One region of the Citrobacter sp. Marseille-Q6884 genome, then DNA from elsewhere that is predicted to be linked to it. Evidence: predicted binding sites of a transcription regulator. Region 1 holds the regulator's gene; the other holds the start of a gene.
The links. The regulator PurR, encoded in region 1, represses purine synthesis genes. The targets are predictions, from matches to a motif close to CANGCAAACGTTTGCNTG.
Positions count from the first base shown of each region.

Region 1 (5,979 bases):
AAAAATCGCCATCAGAAAAATGAGCGCATTGCGACGCGCACGATGCGAAAGCAGTAATGTCATCAGCGGCGCGCCAATCATCACCCCCACCGCGTAGGCGCTAATTAGCATCCCCGCCGCAGGAATGGAGACATCCACGCCCCTGGCGATGACGGGCAATAATCCCATAGGGGAAAATTCAGTCGTGCCAATACCAAACGCACCAATTGCCAGCGCCAATAAGGGATAATTTATTTTCATACATCGACTCCATAACGTCGAGCCGTGGCACGACACCCGATAAGAGTGCAAAAGCATGACATTGATCGCAAAAATAATAAAGTTAACAAAACTGCAAAAGACTTTTGCTTATTCGCAAACAATAGGAGGGAAAGACAAACAGGTGGGATGAGGGAGAGCGTTCTCCCTCGGGATAAATCAATGCAGTGCCGCGGTCAAACCACCCGCTACAATCAGACCCAGAACAATAATGGTGGTGACTAACGAAAATTTCAGATCGGTGCTCATCAAGTTTTCTCCTTTTTATTCCCACACAAAAAGTGATATTGCGCATTTTTGCACACTTGAACGCAAAAATCTCTCACGATTTATATTGATAACTGCTTTTAACTCTTCCCCTTTTCGTTAAGATCAGACAAAATTCGACGCTTACTTGATTAGCGTACCGGCCATTGACCCCTTTCTGACGTTCCGTGTCGTTTTCCCGGCGTGCCGCAACCCTGACGTTGTGGTCAGGGTGTTTAAAGGCAAACGTTTACCTGGAGTATTCTCAGGAGCTTAGGATATGGTCTGGAGTGAGATGTAATGGCAACAATTAAAGATGTAGCGAAGCGAGCAAACGTTTCCACTACAACCGTATCACACGTAATTAACAAGACGCGTTTTGTCGCGGAAGAAACCCGTAATGCTGTCTGGGCGGCGATTAAAGAGCTGCACTACTCCCCCAGCGCAGTAGCGCGCAGCCTGAAGGTGAATCACACCAAATCGATCGGCTTGCTGGCGACCAGTAGTGAAGCGGCCTACTTCGCTGAAATTATCGAAGCCGTCGAAAAAAATTGCTTCCAGAAAGGCTATACGCTGATTCTGGGCAACGCATGGAATAGCCTCGAAAAACAGCAGGCATATCTCTCCATGATGGCGCAAAAGCGCGTGGATGGCCTGCTGGTCATGTGCTCTGAGTACCCGGAGTCCCTGCTTTCCATGCTCGAAGAGTATCGCCATATTCCTATGGTCGTTATGGACTGGGGCGAGGCCAAAGCCGATTTTACCGATACCGTCATTGATAACGCCTTCGAAGGTGGTTATATGGCAGGTCGGTACCTGATTGAGCGCGGCCACCGTGAGATTGGCGTGATCCCTGGCCCGATGGAGCGCAACACCGGCGCGGGTCGTCTGGCTGGCTTTATGAAAGCCATGGAAGAAGCGCTGATTAAAGTGCCGGAAAACTGGATTGTCCAGGGCGATTTCGAGCCTGAATCAGGTTACCGCGCGATGCAGCAAATCCTCTCTCAGTCCCACCGTCCGACAGCGGTCTTTTGTGGCGGGGATATTATGGCCATGGGCGCGCTTTGCGCCGCTGACGAGATGGGTTTACGCGTTCCGCAGGATGTGTCGTTGATCGGTTACGATAACGTGCGCAACGCGCGCTTCTTCACGCCAGCATTGACCACCATTCATCAGCCAAAAGATTCACTCGGCGAAACGGCCTTTAACATGCTGTTAGACCGTATCGTGAATAAGCGCGAAGAGTCGCAGTCCATCGAGGTGCACCCGCGCCTGGTTGAACGTCGCTCCGTTGCTGACGGTCCGTTCCGCGATTATCGTCGTTAAGCGTACTATGCGGGAGTCTCTTCAGGCTCCCGCAACCACTCTTTATTCAGCGTTTCGCTATCCCCCAGATAATCCAACAGCCAGCTTAATGCCGGTGACATATCGTTTTGTTGCCAGGTCAGGCAACAGGCGGCATCAGGGAAGGGATTTTCAAGCTGTAACGCAACCCACTTGCCGCTATCGATCCACGGTTTCGCAAAATGCGTCGGCACCATACCCACACACAGCCCCGCCGATAAACAGGTCGCCGAAGATTCCCAGTCAGGCACCACAACGCGCTTTTGGTTATCAAGCAGCCAGGTGATTCGCTTCGGTAATGTGCGGGAGGTGTCTTCGCGCACCAACGACGGCCAGTTGCGCAACGTATCGTCACTGAGCGGTCCGGGAAGCGAGGCCAACGGATGATGACTTGCCACCACACAACTCCAGCTCAGCATTCCCATATCGCGAAACGTGTAACGTTCCCCCACCGGGATCGCCTGCGTGGCGCCGATAGCCAGTTCAACGCGACCATCAGAGAGTGCATCCCAGACGCCGTTAAACACCTCCTGGAACACCAGCAGTTCCACATCATCAAAGTGACGATAAAAATCCACAATCATTTGTCGGGTTCGTTCTGGCCGAACAATATTGTCTACCGCAATCGCCAACTGCCCTCGCCAGCCATTGGCGATTTGTTGACATTGCTGACGTGTGATCTGCATTTTTTTGATAACAGACCGACCCTCTTTTAAAAACCATACACCCGCAGGCGTTAATTCCACATCCCGATGACGTCGTTCGAAAAGCGGCACAGCAAGCCACTCTTCCAGTTGGCGCACGGTATAACTCACCGCGGAGGGTACACGGTGCAACTCCTGCGCAGCCGAACTAAAGCTTCCGTTACGCGCCACAGCATCAACCACTTCAAGTGAATATTCTGACCACATACTCTGCCTACAAAAAATTTGAAACCAGTAAACAAATATTAGCGTTTCACAGCGAGAATTACACTCACTACACTCTGCGGCACTGTATTACTGCTAAAAAGAGAAACAATTATGCAACCTGGAAAAGGGTTTTTAGTCTGGCTGGCCGGTCTTAGCGTGCTCGGCTTTCTGGCAACGGATATGTATTTGCCCGCCTTTGCTGCTATTCAGTCCGATCTGCAAACCCCTGCGTCTGCCGTCAGCGCCAGCCTGAGTCTGTTCTTAGCCGGTTTTGCCGTCGCGCAACTTCTGTGGGGGCCACTCTCCGACCGCTACGGTCGCAAGCCGATTTTGCTGCTGGGTTTATCCATCTTCGCGCTGGGAAGTCTGGGCATGTTATGGGTTGAAAACGCCACAGGTCTGTTGGTACTGCGCTTTATCCAGGCCGTTGGCGTCTGCGCCGCGTCGGTTATCTGGCAGGCACTGGTTACCGACTATTATCCGTCTCATAAAGTAAACCGTATCTTTGCCACGATTATGCCGCTGGTGGGCTTATCTCCTGCCCTCGCGCCATTATTAGGGAGCTGGATCCTGGTGCATTTTTCCTGGCAGGCCATTTTTGCCACGCTGTTTGCCATTACATTAATCCTGATGCTGCCCGCCCTGCGGTTAAAACCGACCTCTCAGGCGCGTGACGATAGTCAGGATAAATTGACGTTTGCGACCCTGTTACGTTCCCAAACATACCGCGGAAATGTACTGATTTATGCGGCCTGCTCCGCCAGTTTTTTTGCGTGGTTAACAGGTTCCCCCTTTATTCTGAGTGAAATGGGTTATAGCCCGGCAGTGATTGGCCTGAGCTATGTTCCACAGACGATCGCCTTTTTGATTGGTGGCTACGGCTGCCGTGCCGCGTTGCAAAAATGGCAGGGTCGTCAGCTGTTGCCGTGGTTACTCATCCTGTTCGCCGTGAGCGTCATTGCGACCTGGGCGACCGGCTTTATTCGCCACGTTTCACTGACCGAAATTTTGATCCCATTCTGTGTGATGGCCATCGCGAACGGGGCAATCTACCCGATCGTCGTCGCCCAGGCATTACGTCCGTTTCCGCAGGCAACAGGACGTGCAGCCGCGTTACAGAACACGCTGCAGCTCGGGTTATGCTTCCTGGCAAGCCTGGTGGTGTCGTGGTTAATCAGCACCCCGCTGCTGACGACCACCAGCGTCATGCTGGCAACGGTATTCCTGGCCGCGCTGGGCTACAAAATGCAGTCACAGCAAGAAAGTGATGATCTGACAGACGAAAGTGCGCATATTGCCCATGGTGAGTCGCACTAATCATTGTCGAGAACAATTAATTAGTCCGCTAACATTTTTCAGTTGAGTCGCTCAAAATTCAGGCTTATACTGATTTCCGGTTGTTAATAAAACGATAATTTTCTGTATTAACGGGAACATGAATGTTCCCGTTTCTCCACGGATGGCCTTTTCGGTAAGGGTTCCTCCCTTCCTCTGTTCTACGTCGGATTTTAGATTCGCGGATTAATTCCGTGAGATTTCTCACAAAGCCTAAAAAGCGTCTACGCTGTTTTAAGGTTCTGATCGCCGACCAGTGATGGAGAAGCTATGAGTTCATCGTGTATAGAAGATGTCAGCGTACCGGATGATGACTGGTACCGAATTACCAGTGAATTATTAAGCCGCGCAGGTATTACCATTAATGGCGCTGCGCCAGCCGATATTCGCGTTAAAAACCCCCATTTCTTTAAGCGCGTGCTACAAGATGGATCGCTGGGTTTAGGTGAGAGCTATATGGATGGCTGGTGGGAGTGCGACCGGCTGGATATGTTTTTTAATAATGTCTTACGCGCCAATCTTGAAAGCCAACTCCCCCGTCATTTTAAAGACACTTTGCGTATAGCAACGGCACGCCTTTTCAATTTACAAACCCAAAAACGTGCGTGGGTGGTCGGAAAAGAACACTACGATCTCGGCAACGATCTCTTCACTCGCATGCTCGACCCCTATATGCAATATTCTTGCGCCTACTGGAAAGAGGCCACAACCCTTGAGTCAGCCCAGCAAGCGAAGCTAAAAATGATTTGCGAAAAATTGCAGCTTAAGCCGGGAATGCGGGTACTCGATATTGGCTGCGGCTGGGGAGGCTTGTCACAGTTCATGGCGTCACAATACGGCGTCAGCGTGGTCGGCGTAACGATTTCTGCAGAGCAGCAGAAAATGGCGCAAGCACGCTGCGAAGGGCTGGACGTTACTATTTTGCTGCAGGACTATCGCGACCTGAACGATCAATTCGACCGCATTGTCTCCGTCGGGATGTTTGAACATGTCGGGCCGAAAAATTACAGCACCTATTTTAAAGTGGTCGATCGCAATTTGAAGCCAGACGGTCTCTTTTTGCTGCACAGCATCGGTTCCAGAAAAACCGACAACAATGTGGATCCGTGGATCAATAAATATATCTTCCCGAACGGCTGCTTGCCGTCGGTTCGCCAGATTGCGAAAGCCAGTGAGCCGCATTTTGTGATGGAAGACTGGCACAACTTTGGCGCAGATTACGACACCACGCTAATGGCCTGGCATGCGCGTTTTATGGCGACGTGGCCAGAAATTGCGGATAACTATACGGAGCGTTTTAAACGGATGTTCAGTTATTACCTGAACGCCTGTGCCGGTGCGTTCCGCGCCCGCGACATTCAGCTTTGGCAGGTACTTTTTTCACGCGGGGTCGAACACGGGCTGCGCGTTCCCCGCTAGGTCACTCATGCCCCCGCACACGACGGGGGCGATCATTTCGGCTTACGCCTCGTCCGTTAATTTACTGACTGCGCTTTCACGTGCCGCCAGCACACGCTCAACGGTATCGACAACCGCCTGCGTTTGAGGATCGATTTCGATATTCACCCGCGCACCCAGTTTTTTCTTGCCCAGCGTCGTGCGCTCTAGCGTTTCCGGGATTAAATGCACGCAAAAGCGCGTCGGCGTCACTTCACCCACCGTCAGGCTAATACCATCAATACCGATGAATCCTTTGTACAGGATATATTTCATCAGCGAGGGATCCTGAACCTTAAACCATATCTGACGGTTATTCTCGGAGGTCAGAATCTTCGACACTTCAGCGGTCGTCATAATATGACCGGACATTAAATGCCCACCGATCTCATCACTGAATTTGGCGGCACGCTCAACGTTGACCCAGTCACCGACCTTCAGGTCACCG
Region 1 is NZ_CAMDRE010000002.1:1,499,019-1,504,997, forward strand. Features, by position in the region: gene N7268_RS22315 (MFS transporter) at 1-240, opposite strand, end outside; gene cydH (cytochrome bd-I accessory subunit CydH) at 418-507, opposite strand; gene purR (HTH-type transcriptional repressor PurR) at 805-1,830, shown strand; gene punR (DNA-binding transcriptional activator PunR) at 1,836-2,759, opposite strand; gene punC (purine nucleoside transporter PunC) at 2,871-4,076, shown strand; gene cfa (cyclopropane fatty acyl phospholipid synthase) at 4,365-5,513, shown strand; gene N7268_RS22345 (riboflavin synthase subunit alpha) at 5,556-5,979, opposite strand, start outside.

Region 2 (5,979 bases), 1.2 Mb from region 1:
TTCACTCACCCCGATAGCACGGCGCGTCATAGTGTTTTCCTCTGAGTGTTGTTTGTTATTAGCGATTTGGTTGTTTTATTCAAAAAAAAGCCGACTCTTAAAGTCGGCTTCTTTTTATTTGTTCATTTACTTAGTACCAAAAATCTTATCGCCGGCATCGCCGAGTCCCGGAATAATGTATCCGTGCTCGTTCAGCCCCTGATCGATAGATGCGGTGTACAGCTCAACATCCGGGTGCGCTTTTTCCAGTGCGGCGATACCTTCCGGTGCTGCGACCAGTACCAGCACTTTAATGCTGCTGCAGCCCGCATTTTTCAGCAGGTCGATGGTCGCAATAACCGAACCACCGGTAGCCAGCATCGGGTCAACGATCAGCGCCATACGCTCATCGATGTTAGAAACCAGTTTCTGGAAGTAAGGTACCGGCTCCAGCGTTTCTTCGTTACGGTACATTCCCACAACGCTGATACGCGCACTTGGTACGTTTTCCAGTACGCCTTCCATCATACCGAGACCCGCACGCAGGATTGGCACAACGGTGATTTTTTTACCCTTGATTTGGTCTACTTCAACCGGGCCATTCCAGCCTTCAATGGTCACTTTTTCGGTTTCCAGACCGGCGGTTGCTTCATAAGTCAGCAGACTGCCAACTTCCGAGGCGAGTTCACGAAAGCGTTTAGTGCTGATGTCGTTTTCACGCATCAATCCCAGCTTGTGTTTGACGAGTGGGTGTTTGACTTCCACGATCTTCATACTCTTCTCCTTTCCTCAGACGAGTGGCAACCACAAAAAAAATCGCCGGATTATACCGCTTTTCCTCTCTGGCGCAACACCGTATACGCTTGATATGGATCAACCAAAGTCATTTGCGTCTGGATGATGAGTATAAAGCAAACCCCGCACAACGGGCGGGGTTTGGTATCAATGCATTGAATTCTATAAACATTCAGCGTTTGTATGTATGACCTTTTGATACCATGAAAAAGATATCTTCGGAGAGCGCGCTAATGTCCCGCTACCGTCATTATTTTTATCGACATAAATAAAGCCGTAGCGTTTTTTCATTTCCCCGGTCCCCGCTGACACTAAATCAATGCAGCCCCACGGCGTGTAGCCCATCAGATCCACGCCATCTTCCACCACCGCTTTTTTCATCTCACGGATGTGCGCAGCAAGGTAGTCGATACGGTACTGGTCGTTTACCGTACCATCACGCTCCAGTACATCAATCGCGCCAAACCCGTTCTCAACGATAAACAGCGGTAGCTGATAGTGATCCCAAAACCAGTTCAATGCATAGCGAAGACCCACCGGATCAATCTGCCATCCCCAGTCCGACTTCTGCACGTACGGGTTGGAAACCAGGCTTTTCGATTCGTCATAATCGAGCTGCGGATTATCCGCCGTGGCCTGAGTCGCAAACGACATATAGTAGCTAAAACCGATGTAATCGACACAGCCATGAGTCAGGGCCTGACGGTCTTCCTCGGTGATATCCAGCGCAAAACCGCGACGTTCAAAGTAATTAAGCAGATGCTGCGGATATTTTCCGCGCACATGTACGTCGGTAAACCAGTAACGTCGGTGCATGGCGTTCATCGCCATCATCATATCGTCTGGCGCACAGGTCAGCGGGTAGATAGGACACATGGCGATCATGCACCCAACCCGCAATGCCGGGTTAATTTCACGCGCGGCCTTTACCGCCAATGCGCTGGCGACCAACTCATAGTGCGCCGCCTGGTACATTACCGGCTCACGGTCCTCTCCTGGTAGGTACTTCAGGCCCGAGTTGGTAAAGGGGGCAAAATCTTCGTGATAGTTCGCCTGGTTGTTGATCTCATTAAACGTCATCCAGTACTTCACTTTGTGCTGGTAACGGGTGAAGACCACCCGGGCAAAACGGACAAAGAAATCAATCAGTTTGCGGTTACGCCAGCCACCGTACTCTGTCACCAGATGATAAGGCATCTCAAAATGCGACAGCGTAATGACCGGTTCAATTCCGTATTTCAGGCATTCGTCAAACAGGTCATCATAAAACTGCAATCCGGCCTCGTTGGGTTGGGTTTCATCCCCTCGCGGAAAAATACGTGTCCAGGCAATGGATGTGCGAAAACATTTAAAGCCCATTTCGGCAAACAGTTTAATGTCGTCTTTATAGCGGTGGTAGAAGTCGATAGCCTCATGGTTAGGGTAATTTTTGCCGCTAATCACACCGTCGGTAATTTCGCGCGCCACTCCATGAGCCCCTGCCGTCATCACATCGGCAACGCTCATTCCTTTTCCCCCCTCCTGCCAGCCACCTTCAAGCTGATGAGCGGCAACCGCGCCGCCCCACATGAAATCTGCTTTAAATCCAGACATACCTTTCCCCTATGGTGATTGCACTGTTCAAAAACGCATGCTCTGAGGTACATAACAGAAAACAGAAACCGGTTTCAGTAAGATACTGTGTATTCACCAGGCAGGTTTCAAGCACAAGAATGAACCCGGTTTCATTTTCGTGGCACAGTTCAAACAAATGCCTCCAAGAGCGGAGAGTGCTGAAAAATCCAGCAGATAAAAGTCAATGCAGAGCAGGCTCGCAAACGTTTGCTTTCCCTGTTAGAATTGCGCCGAATTTAACTTTTACTCAAAGTAAACACGTGGGGAACCAGGCAGTGACCGATAAAACCTCTCTTAGCTACAAAGATGCCGGTGTTGATATTGATGCGGGTAACGCTCTGGTTGATCGAATCAAAGGCGTAGTAAAGAAAACGCGTCGCCCGGAAGTGATGGGTGGTCTGGGTGGCTTCGGTGCGCTGTGCGCATTGCCGCAAAAATATCGTGAACCGGTACTGGTTTCCGGCACGGATGGCGTCGGCACCAAACTGCGTCTGGCGATGGATCTGAAACGCCACGACACCATCGGTATTGACCTGGTGGCAATGTGTGTCAATGACCTCGTTGTTCAGGGCGCTGAGCCGCTGTTTTTCCTCGACTACTACGCGACAGGCAAACTGGATGTGGATACCGCAGCCAGCGTGATTAACGGCATTGCCGAAGGTTGCCTGCAGTCCGGTTGTGCGCTGGTCGGTGGAGAGACCGCTGAAATGCCGGGCATGTACCACGGTGAAGATTACGACGTGGCTGGTTTCTGCGTCGGGGTGGTCGAGAAATCAGAAATTATCGACGGTTCAAAAGTGGCTGATGGCGATGTACTGATTGCGCTGGGCTCCAGCGGTCCGCATTCCAACGGTTATTCGCTGGTGCGTAAAATCGTCGAAGTCAGCGGTTGTGACCCGGAAACAACCGAGCTTGAAGGTAAACCGCTGGCCGATCACTTACTGGCTCCGACCCGCATCTATGTGAAATCCATTCTGGATCTGATCGAGAAGGTTGATGTCCATGCTATCGCGCACCTGACCGGCGGTGGTTTCTGGGAAAATATTCCTCGCGTACTGCCAGATAACACCCAGGCGGTTATCGACGAATCATCATGGCAATGGCCTGCCGTCTTCAACTGGCTGCAAAGCGCCGGTAACGTCAGCCAGCACGAGATGTACCGCACCTTTAACTGCGGCGTAGGCATGGTTATTGCCCTGCCGGAAGCTGAAGTGGAAAGCGCCCTCGCCCTGCTGAAGGCAAAAGGTGAAAACGCATGGAAAATCGGTATCATCAAAGCTTCTGATTCCGAACAGCGTGTGGTCATTGAATGAAAAACATTGTGGTGCTCATTTCCGGCAACGGAAGCAATTTGCAGGCGATAATCGACGCCTGCAAACAGAAAAAAATCAATGGCACCATACGTGCAGTATTCAGCAACAAGGCCGATGCGTTCGGCCTTGAACGTGCGCGAGAAGCGACGATTCCAGCCTATTCCCTGGAATCCAGCCAGTTTGACAGTCGCGACGCGTTCGATCGGGAACTGATCCGGGAGATCGACACCTGGGCACCCGATGTGGTGGTGCTAGCCGGGTATATGCGTATTCTCAGCCCGGCATTTGTCGCTCACTATTCAGGACGTCTGCTGAACATACACCCTTCTTTGCTGCCAAAATATCCTGGTCTGCACACGCACCGTCAGGTGCTGCAAAACGGCGATGAAGAGCATGGTACTTCCGTTCATTTCGTGACTGACGAACTGGACGGTGGACCGGTGATTTTACAAGCGAAGGTTCCGGTTTTTGACGGCGATAGCGAAGAGGATGTCACTGCCCGTGTGCAGGCACAGGAGCATGCCATTTACCCGCTGGTGGTAAGCTGGTTTGTCGATGGTCGCCTGAAGATGCGTGATAACGCCGCCTGGCTGGATGGCAATCGCCTTTCACCACAAGGTTATGCGGCTGACGAATAATACCGTCGCCAATGACACCCCATCTCCATGCCGGAAAAGAGACCTCAGTGTCACTATTCGGCATTGCAGTATCTGATTACCGGATAGCGGCATCAATGCCTTATCCGGCCTACACCACGGGTATCCCTTTCTCTTTGCTATCAGACGGTTTATTGTCATACTTTTCTGGCACAGTTGGACATCTGAGAGCAATGCTCGCCATAATAAATCGGTAGTGTCCCGTGAATGAAACGGAGTAAAAGTGGTAATGGGTCAGGAAAAGCTATATATCGAGAAAGAACTCAGCTGGTTAGCGTTCAATGAACGTGTACTCCAGGAAGCTGCTGATAAATCAAACCCGTTGATCGAACGGATGCGCTTCTTAGGCATCTATTCCAATAACCTCGACGAGTTTTACAAAGTTCGCTTTGCCGAACTGAAGCGCCGTATCATTATTAGCGAAGAACAGGGTTCAAACTCTCACTCCCGCCATCTGTTAGGTAAAATCCAGGCCCGCGTTTTAAAAGCCGATCAGGAATTTGACGGTCTGTACAACGAATTGTTGCTGGAGATGGCTCGCAACCAAATCTTCTTAATCAATGAACGCCAGCTGTCAGTGAACCAACAGAGCTGGTTACGCCATTACTTCAAGCAATATCTTCGCCAGCACATTACGCCGATCCTGATTAACCGCGAAACAGATTTAGTCCAGTTTTTGAAAGACGACTATACCTATCTGGCTGTGGAGATTATTCGCGGCGATACCATTCGCTATGCGCTGCTGGAAATTCCGTCTGATAAGGTTCCCCGCTTTGTGAATCTGCCGCCGGAAACGCCGCGCCGTCGCAAGCCAATGATCCTGTTGGATAATATCTTACGTTATTGCCTTGATGACATCTTCAAAGGGTTCTTTGATTACGATGCGCTGAATGCCTATTCGATGAAAATGACCCGCGACGCCGAATACGATTTGGTGCACGAAATGGAATCCAGCCTGATGGAACTCATGTCGTCCAGTCTGAAGCAGCGTCTGACCGCTGAACCTGTGCGCTTTGTTTATCAGCGCGATATGCCAAATGCGCTGGTAGAAGTTCTGCGTGAAAAGCTGACCATTTCTCGCTACGACTCAATCGTACCCGGTGGCCGTTACCATAATTTTAAAGACTTTATTAACTTCCCTAACGTTGGCAAAGCCAATCTGGTCAACAAACCGCTGCCGCGTCTGCGCCACATTTGGTTTGATAACGAGAAATTCCGTAACGGATTTGACGCCATTCGCGAGCGCGATGTGTTGCTGTATTATCCGTACCATACTTTTGAGCACGTACTTGAGCTGCTGCGTCAGGCCTCCTTTGACCCGAGCGTACTGGCGATTAAAATCAACATCTACCGTGTGGCAAAAGACTCGCGCATCATCGACGCAATGATCCACGCCGCTCACAACAGTAAGAAAGTGACGGTAGTGGTAGAACTGCAGGCGCGTTTCGATGAAGAAGCCAACATTCATTGGGCCAAGCGTCTGACCGAAGCCGGCGTACACGTTATCTTCTCCGCGCCAGGGCTGAAAATTCACGCCAAGCTGTTCCTGATCTCACGTAAAGAAGGCGATGAGGTCGTACGCTACGCCCATATTGGTACCGGCAACTTCAACGAAAAAACGG
Region 2 is NZ_CAMDRE010000002.1:249,857-255,835, reverse strand. Features, by position in the region: gene uraA (uracil permease) at 1-30, opposite strand, end outside; gene upp (uracil phosphoribosyltransferase) at 127-753, opposite strand; gene N7268_RS16165 (6-phospho-beta-glucosidase) at 937-2,367, opposite strand; gene purM (phosphoribosylformylglycinamidine cyclo-ligase) at 2,664-3,701, shown strand; gene purN (phosphoribosylglycinamide formyltransferase) at 3,698-4,339, shown strand; gene ppk1 (polyphosphate kinase 1) at 4,587-5,979, shown strand, end outside.
Region 2: purM (phosphoribosylformylglycinamidine cyclo-ligase) is a predicted target of PurR. The motif match lies at 2,585-2,602, and genes of this name have one in related genera.